Regions from separate parts of the Pseudomonas pohangensis genome, predicted to be linked through region 1. Evidence: predicted binding sites of a transcription regulator. Region 1 holds the regulator's gene; the other holds the start of a gene.

Evidence for each region. Region 1 encodes sigma-54, which starts transcription at its own class of promoters, with help from an activator protein. Its sites were predicted from a motif close to ANTGGCATNNANNTTGCTNT; they were not measured.
Region 2: glnA (glutamate--ammonia ligase) is a predicted target of sigma-54. The motif match lies at 1,259-1,278, and genes of this name have one in related genera.

Annotation. Positions count from the first base shown of each region.
Region 1 is NZ_LT629785.1:422,511-428,359, forward strand. Features, by position in the region: gene ptsN (PTS IIA-like nitrogen regulatory protein PtsN) at 1-157, opposite strand, end outside; gene hpf (ribosome hibernation-promoting factor, HPF/YfiA family) at 175-483, opposite strand; gene BLT89_RS02050 (RNA polymerase factor sigma-54) at 566-2,068, opposite strand; gene lptB (LPS export ABC transporter ATP-binding protein) at 2,210-2,935, opposite strand; gene lptA (lipopolysaccharide transport periplasmic protein LptA) at 2,935-3,474, opposite strand; gene lptC (LPS export ABC transporter periplasmic protein LptC) at 3,461-4,030, opposite strand; gene BLT89_RS02070 (KdsC family phosphatase) at 4,044-4,568, opposite strand; gene BLT89_RS02075 (KpsF/GutQ family sugar-phosphate isomerase) at 4,569-5,543, opposite strand; gene BLT89_RS02080 (ATP-binding cassette domain-containing protein) at 5,783-5,849, shown strand, end outside.
Region 2 is NZ_LT629785.1:3,191,537-3,197,385, forward strand. Features, by position in the region: gene thiI (tRNA uracil 4-sulfurtransferase ThiI) at 1-1,044, opposite strand, end outside; gene glnA (glutamate--ammonia ligase) at 1,374-2,780, shown strand; gene BLT89_RS14880 (DUF4124 domain-containing protein) at 2,908-3,465, shown strand; gene BLT89_RS14885 (DUF4124 domain-containing protein) at 3,462-4,091, shown strand; gene glnL (nitrogen regulation protein NR(II)) at 4,326-5,411, shown strand; gene ntrC (nitrogen regulation protein NR(I)) at 5,408-5,849, shown strand, end outside.

The sequences.
Region 1 (5,849 bases):
CGCGCGCAATCAGGCTTTCGAAAATGCTCTGGCTATCCAGATCGGGAAGTTCGCGCACAACCAGACTGGCAATCTGCTCGAGAACGCGTTTTTTGCTGCCACCCGGCACGTTAACCAGACAACGGCCGGGGGTCAGGATTTGCTCAATTAGGATCATGGGGGATGGGTACGTGATTATCGGGTGGTGACGCCGTGCTTGTGGTCAAGCTGCTTTTCTTTGTGCTTGATCAGCTGGCGATCCAGTTTGTCGGTCAGCAGGTCAATGGCTGCGTACATGTCTTCATGCTCGGCATTGGCGACTACTTCACGACCTGCCACATGCAGGGTAGCTTCAACCTGTTGTTTGAGCTTCTCGACCTGCATGATTACTTGTACGTTGGTGATTTTGTCGAAATGGCGTTCAAGTTTGCCAAGTTTTTCACCGACATATTCACGCATGGCGTCGGTTACATCCAGCTGATGTCCACTGATGTTCACTTGCATACTGCATTCTCCTTGTTGCCGTGTATGAGCGACAGGTTACTGCACCTGTCACCGGGACACTGTTGTTGCGGATCAAGCCTTTTTACATTAAGCGTTTGCGTTCACTGGAGGAGGCAATGCCGAGGGATTCCCGATATTTGGCAACGGTCCGGCGTGCTACCTGGATGCCTTGTGCCTCAAGTAGACCTGCAATTTTGCTGTCACTCAACGGCTTTTTCTGACTTTCCGCAGCTACCAGCTTCTTGATTATGGCGCGGATTGCCGTGGACGAGCATTCGCCGCCCTCAGCCGTGCTTACGTGGCTTGAGAAAAAGTATTTCAGCTCATAAATGCCCCGCGGGGTGTGCATGAACTTTTGCGTGGTGACACGGGAAATGGTCGATTCGTGCATGCCAACGGCTTCGGCTATGTCATGCAGGATCAGCGGTTTCATGGCTTCAGCACCGTACTCGAGAAAGCCGCGCTGGTGCTCGACAATCTGCGTGGCAACCTTGAGCAGGGTTTCATTGCGACTGAGCAGGCTTTTGATGAACCAGCGGGCTTCCTGTAACTGGTTGCGCATAAAGGTATTGTCCGAGCTGGCGTCGGCGCGGCGAACAAAGCTGGCGTACTGCGGGTTTACCCGCAGGCGGGGCACGGACTCCTGGTTGAGTTCGACCAGCCAGCGGCCATTGTGCTTGTGTACCAGTACATCGGGGATCACATATTCCGCTTCAGTGGATTCGATCTGCGAGCCTGGCCGCGGATTGAGGCTTTGAATCAGGGCAATGATCGGCCGCAGGTCGCCTTCCTTGATCTTCATCCTGCGCATCAACTGGGTGTAGTCACGATTGCCGAGCAGTGCGAGAAAATCACTGACCAGACGCTGCGCCTCGCTGCGCCAGGGCATTGTCTCGGGCAACTGGCGCAACTGGATCAGCAGGCATTCGCGCAGGTCCCGCGAGCCGCAACCAACCGGATCAAAAAGCTGAATTCGGTGCAGGACGGCTTCCAGTTCATCCAGTTCGATGTCGAGTTCCGGGTCGAAAGCCTGCAGGATTTCCTCGAGTGATTCTTCCAGATAGCCATCGTTGCTGATGCAGTCGACCAGCGTTACGGCAATCAACTGGTCGGTTTCTGACATCTGGGTCAGATTGAGCTGCCAGAGCAGATGGCTTTGCAGGCTTTCACCGGCAGAGGTCCGCGCGGTGAAATCCCATTCTTCAGAGTCGTTGCTGGGCAGGCTGCTGGCGCTGGTCTGGTAAATGTCCTCCCAGGCAGTATCTACCGGCAGTTCGCCAGGAATACGCTCGGTCCATTCGCCCTCATCGAAGCGCTCGGTATTTTCCGTCGCGCTGTCGTAGCTGGCTTCCTGGCTGGGAGCAGTTGTGGCGGTTTCGGTGTTCTCGCCGTCGTCAGCCAGCGGATCGTCATTGTCGAAGTCCTCGCCTTCTTCCTGACGCTCCAGCATGGGGTTGGAGTCGAGGGCCTCCTGAATTTCCTGCTGCAGATCCAGCGTCGAAAGCTGGAGCAACCGGATCGCCTGTTGCAGCTGCGGTGTCATCGTCAGCTGCTGGCCCATTTTTAGGACTAGCGAGTGTTTCATGACTTGGAAAAATTCACCTTTTTCAACTGGCGGATACCCGCCATCAGGTTCGGGGCGCCAAGGCCGTGGGACAGGGCAAAGTATATGCCGGCAGCCGGTTACTTTCCTCCGCGGTGCGGAGGCTCACGGGAGTGCCGGCGTCTATAGACGGAACTCTTGTCCGAGATAGACATCCTTGACCAGCTGATCGGCAAGAATGCTTTCTGCGTCACCTTCGGCGATCAGCTGGCCGTCGTTGACGATGTAGGCAATCTCGCAGATGTCCAGGGTGTCTCGGACATTGTGGTCGGTGATCAATACACCAATGCCCTTGGCTTTGAGGTGGTGAATGATCTGTTTGATGTCGCCTACCGAGATCGGATCGACACCGGCAAAAGGCTCATCCAGCAGTATGAACTTGGGCGAGGTAGCCAGCGCCCGGGCAATTTCCGCCCGCCGCCGCTCGCCTCCGGACAGACTCATGCCCAGAGTGTCGCGAATATGGTGAATGTGGAATTCTTCAAGCAGGTTTTCCAGTGCCAGTTGGCGGCCGGCGCGATCCAGATCCTTGCGCGTTTCAAGGATGCTCATGATGTTGTCGGCCACGCTCAGCTTGCGGAAGATCGAGGCTTCCTGGGGCAGATAGCCGACCCCGGCCCGTGCACGACCATGCATCGGCAGGTGGCTGATATTCAGGTCGTCAATCAATACCCGGCCCTGATCCGCCTGAACCAGGCCGACAATCATGTAAAAGCAGGTGGTTTTACCGGCACCGTTGGGTCCGAGCAGTCCGACGATCTGGCCGCTGTCGATTGACAGGCTGACATCGCGCACAACCTGGCGGCCCTTATAGCTTTTTGCCAGATGCTGGGCTTTCAGAGTAGCCATTACGGTGCCTTCTGTTCCGGTTTTTTCTTGGGCAGGATAACCATGTCGATACGTGGTTGCGGCGTGCTGATCGAGGTCTTCCCGGCTCTGCCGGCGTTGACGATCTGGCGCCTGGTGTCATAGACAATCTTTTCGCCCTTGAAGGTGTTGCCTTCCTGAATGACTTTCGCCTGATCAATCAGCACGATGCGTTCAGTCGGCGCGAAATACTGGATGGTCTTGCCGTATGCCTTGACCAGGGACTTGTCTGTTTCCGGCTGCTGCTCGTAATAGGCGGGCTCGCCAACGGCGGTAAATACATCGATATCACCCTGTTTGTTCTGGGTGATGGTGACCTGATTGCCGGTGATTTTCAGGGTGCCCTGGGTAATTACCACCGAGCCCCGGTAGATCGCCACGCCCTGCTTGTCGTCGAGCTCTGCGCTGTCGGCCTGCACCCGGATCGGCTGATCCCGGTCGCTAGGTAACGCCATTGCCAGACTGCTGAACATACTGCCCAGGCCAATGAGTGCTAAGGGGAGAAATTTAACGAACCTCATGCTGGCCTCTTACATTGGAGAGCAGGAGCATCCTGCCTTCATTCAGATACGCTTTCATGCCATTGGCCGTGGTCACACCATTGGCGGCTTCGATTTTAACGGCCTGACTGGTCTCGGCATATTCTTTGTCAGGAAATACGGTCATGCGGCTGCTGGTCAGCAGGGTTTTACGATTTTTGGCATCGGTGCGCTGCACCCTGACGTCGTCAATCAACTCTACCTGTTCCCCTGAAGGCGCCACTTCGCCCCGCTTGCTTTGCACATGCCATGGTGGCTCGTCTGCGCGATACACGAGCAGATCAGGCAGATCCAGCAAGGTGATGTCGGTTGCCTTGACGTGCTCAAGCTTGCTGGCGGTTATCCGGTAGGACAGGGTGCCGTCAGCTTTGAATTGCCGAGTGTGCGGATTGTCGACGAAAAAGTCGATGGAAGTGTCGGGGGTGGTATCCATTTGTATTTCGTCGAAACTTTCCGGACGCACGTTCCAGTAGCCAAGCGCAATCAGCAATGCTGCGATGGGCAGGAAGATCAGGGCTTGGCGAAAGCGGTTCGACATAATCAGGGTGGCTCTACAGGTAGGCGGCTTGCGCGTGATCAAGATTACCTTGTGCGCGCATGATCAGCTCGCAAAATTCTCGTGCTGCTCCTTCGCCGCCGCGCGCCAGGGTTACGCCATGGGCGTTATCGCGGACAAAGCGGTCGGCGCTGGCAACCGCCATGCCCAGACCAACCCGGCGCATGACCGGCAGATCCGGCAGGTCATCACCCAGATAGGCGACCTGCGCATAGCTCAGCTGTAGTTTGGCCAGCAGCTCATCCAGTACCACCAGCTTGTCTTCGCGGCCCTGGTACAGGTGCTGGATACCCAGGTTCTGTGCGCGGCGCTCGACCACCGGGGTTTTCCGTCCGGAGATGATTGCGGTACAGACGCCGGAAGCGATGAGCATTTTTATGCCGTGGCCGTCCAGAGTATTGAAGGTCTTGAACTCGCTGCCGTCAGCAAGAAAATACAATTTGCCATCGGTCAGTACGCCATCCACATCAAAAATCGCCAGTTTCACGTCGAGTGCGCGTTGCAGCAGTTGCTCGTGCATTTACATTACTCCGGCGCGAAGCAGGTCGTGCATGTTGAGGGCGCCAACCGGGCGGTCGTCGGCGTCGACGACAACCAGTGAGTTTATTTTGTTGTCTTCCATGATCTTCAGCGCCTCGGCGGCGAGCATCTCGGCGCGGGCAGTTTTGCCGTGGCTGGTCATCACGCTGTCGATGCTGGCGTTGCGTACGTCGATGCCCCGGTCGAGGGTGCGGCGCAGATCGCCATCGGTAAAGACCCCGGCCAGCCGGCCGTCCGCTTCCAGCACAACGGTCATGCCCAGCCCCTTGCGGGTCATCTCCAGCAACGCATCTCGCAGCAAGGTGCCGCGGGCTACTTGTGGCAGGGCATCACCGGCATGCATGACATTTTCCACCTTGAGCAGCAACCTGCGGCCGAGGGCGCCGCCCGGATGGGAAAACGCGAAATCTTCGGCAGTGAAGCCGCGCGCTTCCAGCAGGGCGATTGCCAGCGCATCGCCAAGCACCAGCGAGGCGGTGGTGGACGAGGTGGGTGCAAGATTCAGCGGGCAGGCTTCATGCGCTACCCGTGCATCCAGATTGGCTTGCGCTGCCTGGGCCAGCGGCGAATCCGGATTCCCGGTCATGCTGATTAACTGGATGCCCAGCCGCTTGATCAGCGGCAGCAAGGTGATAATTTCGGCGGTAGAGCCGGAGTTGGATAGCGCCAGCACCACGTCATCGCGGGTAATCATGCCCATGTCGCCGTGACTGGCCTCGGCGGGGTGAACAAAAAAAGCCGGCGTTCCGGTGCTGGCAAGGGTGGCGGCAATCTTGTTGCCGATATGCCCGGATTTGCCCATGCCAACCACCACAACCCTGCCGCGGCACGCCAGCAGTAATTCGCAAGCGCGCACGAAATCGGCGTTGATACGCTCGAACAGCGCTTCAATTGCTTCCAGTTCGAGGCGAACAGTTCGCTGGGCAGACTGAATCAGGGCGGTGGACTGGGTCATGGGAGAGGTGCGCATCAGGTCGAAGACGAAAGATTATAACGGTATTACGCAGATACCTCACGCGCCGGACCGTTGCTGCGTTTTTTTGCTGAACGCTAATCTATGGCCATGCAACGTCCCGGATGTTTTGGGATGCGGCGAGGTCAATGATATATTGCGCCGCTTGTTCGGCGGTCTGGTTGAATTGGGCTGTGCCTTGGCAGAATTGATTCCGGCTGCCGTTCTCAAGGAGTGGAAAGATGAGTGCCGAAAGTGAAAACGCAGTCGAGCTGAGGGGGGTGACCTTCAAGCGCGGTTCGCGTGCCA
Region 2 (5,849 bases), 1.0 Mb from region 1:
CACCCCGCAATACTCGGGCATATGCCTGGCGAACTCGGCCGTGCCGATCTGTGTCGCCGTATCAATGATGTCCTGCTTGTGACTGGCCAGCAGCGGACGCAGCACCAGCATGTCGGTAGCGGCGTCAATCACCTTGAGATTGGTCAGCGTCTGGCTGGAAACCTGGGAGATGGCCTCGCCGGTGACCAGCGCATCGATGTGCAGATCCTCGGCCAGACGCGTAGCCGCCCGCAGCATCATGCGCTTGAGCACCACACCCATCTGCCTGTTATCGACTTTTTCCAGTATCTCGCCGAGCACCTCTTCAAAAGGCACGCTGAGAAACAGCACCCGGTGCGAGCTGCCGTACTTCGTCCAGAGAAAGTGGGCGACTTCCATGACGCCCAACTCATGGGCGCGACCGCCGAGATTGAAGAAGCAGAAATGCGTGAGCATGCCGCGACGCATGATCTGGTAAGCCGCCACCGTCGAATCGAAGCCGCCGGACATCAGCACCAGGGTCTGGTCCAGCGAGCCCAGCGGATAGCCGCCTATGCCCTGATGCTGGCGATCGATGATGAACAGACGCTCATCGCGAATTTCCAGACGCACCTCGACCTGCGGATTTTTCAGGTCAATGCCTGCCGCATTGAATTCACGCCGCAGGTGGCTGCCGACAAACGCCTCGACTTCCATCGAAGTAAAGCTGTGTTTACCCGCCCGCTTGCAACGCACGCTGAAAATCTTCCCCGGCAGCAACGCACCGAAATGCTGGCGGCATTTGTCCAGAGTATCGGCAAAGTCGACCAGCGGATATTCATGCACTTCGAGGAAGTGCGCGATACCAGGCATGCAGCACAGCCGCTGATACATTTCAGCCAGCAATTTCGGCTCGCTCAGGCTGGTCAGCAACTCGAGATTGTCCCACTCACCCAGCACCTGCAGCGCAGGATCGAGATCCTTGAGCACCGTGCGCATGTTCTTCGCCAACTGGCGGATGAATTGCTTGCGCACCGGCCGGCTCTTGATGGTGATTTCAGGGAAAACTTTGACGATCAGCTTCATGCAATCCACCGCGCAAGTGCAGCGGCCGAAAAGAGGGGCGCGGATTATAGCGGAAATTGCTCAAGCTTTGATCAAAAACATGCACAAGCCGATTCGCACCAATTAAGAGCGCGCAAAGCGCAAGAGCACCGTTACGGTGCGTATTTGCCTATACATTCAATACCGTCAAGCTACGAAGCCTCTTCCGAAAGGTTGGAGACGGTTATTTCTCTTCTATGGCATGCATTTTGCCTCCTTGCGAGTCAGGTTACTCTGGCGGACTATCCCGCCGGGATTCACCGAATCAATACAAGGGCTCCATAACGGGCTTTATTCCTCAGGAGGAAAACATGTCTAAGACTGTGCAACTGATCAAAGACCACGACGTTAAGTGGGTAGACCTGCGCTTCACCGACACCAAGGGCAAGCAGCACCACGTGACCATGCCCGCCCGCGATGCGCTGGACGAAGAATTCTTCGAAATCGGCAAGATGTTCGACGGCTCCTCCATCAGCGGCTGGAAAGGCATCGAAGCCTCCGACATGATCCTGATGCCGGACGACAGCACTGCCGTGCTGGATCCGTTCACCGAAGAGCCAACCCTGATCATCGTCTGCGACATCATCGAGCCCAGCACCATGCAGGGCTACGACCGTGACCCGCGCTCGATCGCCAAGCGCGCTGAAGAGTTCCTCAAGAGCACCGGCATCGGCGACACCGTATTCGTCGGCCCCGAGCCCGAGTTCTTCATCTTTGACGAAGTGAAATTCAAGTCCGACATCTCCGGCTCGATGTTCAAAATCTACTCCGAGCAAGGTTCCTGGATGTCCGATCAGGACGTCGAAGGCGGCAACAAGGGCCACCGCCCTGGCGTCAAAGGCGGCTATTTCCCGGTTCCGCCATGCGACCACGACCACGAAATCCGTACTGCCATGTGTAATGCCATGGAAGAAATGGGCCTGGTCATCGAAGTGCATCACCACGAAGTGGCAACTGCCGGCCAGAACGAAATCGGTGTGAAGTTCAACACCCTGGTCAACAAGGCTGACGAAGTTCAGACCCTCAAGTACTGCGTACACAACGTAGCTGACGTTTATGGCCGCACCGCGACCTTCATGCCGAAGCCGCTGTATGGCGACAATGGCTCGGGCATGCACGTTCACCTGTCGATCGCCAAAGACGGCAAGAACACCTTTGCTGGCGAAGGCTATGCCGGCCTGTCCGATACCGCGCTGTACTTCATCGGCGGCATCATCAACCACGGTAAAGCACTGAACGGCTTCACCAACCCGTCGACCAACTCCTACAAGCGTCTGGTCCCGGGCTTTGAAGCACCGGTCATGCTGGCCTACTCGGCGCGTAACCGCTCGGCCTCGATCCGTATTCCCTACGTCTCCAGCCCACGGGCTCGTCGTATCGAAGCACGCTTCCCGGATCCGGCAGCCAACCCTTACCTGGCCTTCGCAGCCCTGCTGATGGCTGGCCTGGACGGTATCCAGAACAAGATGCACCCCGGCGATGCCGCCGACAAGAACCTCTACGATCTGCCACCGGAAGAAGCCGCCAACATTCCACAGGTTTGTGGCAGCCTGAAAGAAGCCCTGGAAGAGCTGGACAAGGGCCGCGCGTTCCTGACCAAAGGTGGCGTGTTCTCCGATGACTTCATCGATGCCTACATCGAACTGAAGAGCGAAGAAGAGATCAAGGTGCGCACCTTCGTACACCCACTGGAATACGAGCTGTACTACAGCGTCTAAATCCAGCGCAATGAAAAGCAGGCCTCCTTCGGGAGGCCTCTTTTTTGTCAGCAGGAAAACCACACGACAGACTTGCAAGACAGCCGTACCAGTGTAAGGCTTGGATAAAGCCAAGAGGGGACTCACCATGCGTACACCCATTGCCGCCTGCCTGCTGATGCTTCTGGCACTTCCAGCCAGCGCAGAGATCTATAGCTACACCGACGCCAGTGGCAACAAGGTATTCACCAATCAGCCACCGGACGGCATCAAGACCGAATCCGTAAAGCTGCCGCCAATGAACACCATGGATCCGCCAGAGGTCAGCGCCCCTGCGGATACCACTACATCAACCAGCAGCACCGCCCAAAGCCAGCCATACAATCAGGTGCAACTGACCAACCTGCCGACCGAGGAAGCATTGCGCTCCAACAACGGCACCTTCACCGTCCGCGCAGCGCTGAAACCTGCACTGCGCCCGGGTGACAGCCTGCAACTGCTGCTCGATGGCCAGCCCTACGGCGCGCCGACCAATGTGCCACTGCTGCAACTCAGTGAAATTGATCGTGGCGACCACACGCTGGTTCTGCAGGTGAAGAGCGGTGACCAGGTGGTTCAGGAAAGCGCTCCGGTCAGCTTTACCGTACAGCGCGTTGCCGTTGGCGGCGCCAAACCCGCCCAGCCATTACCGAAACCCCGCAATTGAGCAGACTGGCTTTCACATTTGCTTGCCTTCTGCTCGCCGGAGTTTGCACCCCGGCACTGGCCGAAGTTTTCACCTATGTGGACGCCGATGGCAACCGGGTCTATACCGACCAGCCGAAACCGGGCAATGCCAAGCGCGTGGAAATGGCACCCCTGAACAAGATGCCGGCAGTGAAGCGTCTCAGCCCACCCAGACCCCCTGCAAAAGCACCTGTAGAACCGCCATATCAGGTGCTCAGAATCCTCTTTCCGGCACCAGACAGTGTGGTTGAAGATGCCGCCGGCAACCTGATGGTAACCATCAATAGCGAGCCGGCGTTATTGCCCGGGCACAGCTATCGACTCCTGTTCGACGGCACGCAGGTTGGCCAACCAGGCCGTAGCGCGGTATTTCCCCTGGAAAACCTCGAGCGTGGAACCCATCAGCTGGCAGTGGAAATCATCGACAGTCAGGGGCTGGTAGTCGAACGCACCCCCAGTCAGCCGGTGCATGTACGCCGCGTCTCACTGGACTCCAAGCGCCGCGCACAACCATGCAAGCTCCCCGACTACGGCGTGAGGCCGGAGTGCGCCCTGAAGGACAGACCCGAGCCGGATAACGATATCCCGTTCATTCCGTTTATCTGACGCCCTCGCCAGCATAGGCACCAAATTGGTGCGCGCTGCCATTTTAGCGCCTAAGCTAAGTCTTCCAGAGTACGAACAACACCTGCCGAAAGCCCCGAAGCAGGCTTTTCTGTGCCTGTTTCAATGGATTGCGGAGCAATTGCCAGCATTGGTTTGTTTCTTGCAGGCATGTACATAACAGCACCGTATTAGCGCACGGCTGATCTTCCGACCTACAGGCCAACCCACGGCACCATGACCATCAACGACGCATTGCACCGCTTGCTGCTCGACAACCTGACTACGGCGATCTTGTTGCTTGATGCCGAGCTGCACCTGCAATACATGAATCCTGCCGCCGAGATACTGCTCGCCGTTAGCGGACAGCGCTTTCATGGCCAGCTGGTCAGCGAGCTGTTCAGCGAATCCCCCGAAGCACTGCACTCACTGCAACAGTCTGTGCATTCGGCCAATCCGTTCACCCGGCGTGAAGCCGTACTGCACACCCACAACGGCCAGCAGCTGACGGTTGACTACGCCGCCACCCCGCTCCACAACCGCTCGGCTACCTACCTGTTGCTGGAAATCCTGCCGCGCGATCGCTTGCTGCGTATCACCAAGGAAGAAGCCCAGCTGTCCAAACAGGAAACCACCAAGATGCTGGTGCGCGGCCTGGCCCACGAGATCAAGAACCCGCTGGGTGGTATCCGCGGCGCCGCTCAGCTGCTGGCGCGCGAGCTGCATGAGCCGGGGCAGAAGGATTACACCGACGTCATCATCGAAGAGGCCGATCGCCTGCGCAATCTGGTGGATCGCATGCTCGGCTCCAACAAGCTGCCATTTCTGGCCCCCGCCAATATCCACGAAGTGCTGGAACGCGTCTGCCAGCTCGTTGATATGGAGAGCCAGGGCGGCATCACCCTGATTCGCGACTACGACCCGAGCATTCCGGACGTAATGATTGATCGCGAACAGATGATCCAGGCAGTGCTGAACATCGTGCGCAACGCCATGCAGGCGCTGGCCAGCGCCAACCCGCCAGTAGAAGGCCGCATTACCCTGCGCAGCCGGGCGCTGCGCCAGCTCACCATCGGTCATAACCGGCACCGCCTGGCGTGCAAGGTCGAGATTATCGACAACGGTCCGGGGATTGCCGCCGAACTGCAGGAAACCATTTTCTACCCGATGGTCAGCGGCCGTGCCGATGGCACCGGCCTGGGCCTGGCCATCGCCCAGAACATCATCAGCCAGCATCAGGGCCTGATCGAATGCGAGAGCCAACCCGGCAATACCGTCTTCAGTCTGTACCTGCCGCTTGAACAAGGAGCAACAAACCCATGATTCGCAGCGAGTCCATCTGGGTCGTCGATGATGACCGTTCCATCCGCTGGGTCCTGGAAAAGGCGCTGCAACAGGAAGGCATGTCAGTGCAGACCTTTGACAACGCCAACAGCCTGCTCAGCCGCCTGGAACATCAGCAGCCGGATGTGATCATTTCCGATATCCGCATGCCCGGCCCGAGCGGTCTGGATCTGCTGGCGCAACTGCGCGAAAGATTCCCGCGCCTGCCGGTGATCATCATGACCGCGCACTCCGATCTGGACAGTGCCGTGGCCTCCTATCAGGGCGGTGCGTTCGAATACCTGCCCAAGCCGTTCGATGTCGATGAAGCCATTGCTCTGGTCAAGCGCGCTTGTCAGCATGCCCGTGAACAGGAAGGTGGCGTCGCGCCGGCAACGCAGGCAACCACCCCGGAAATCCTCGGTGAAGCACCGGCCA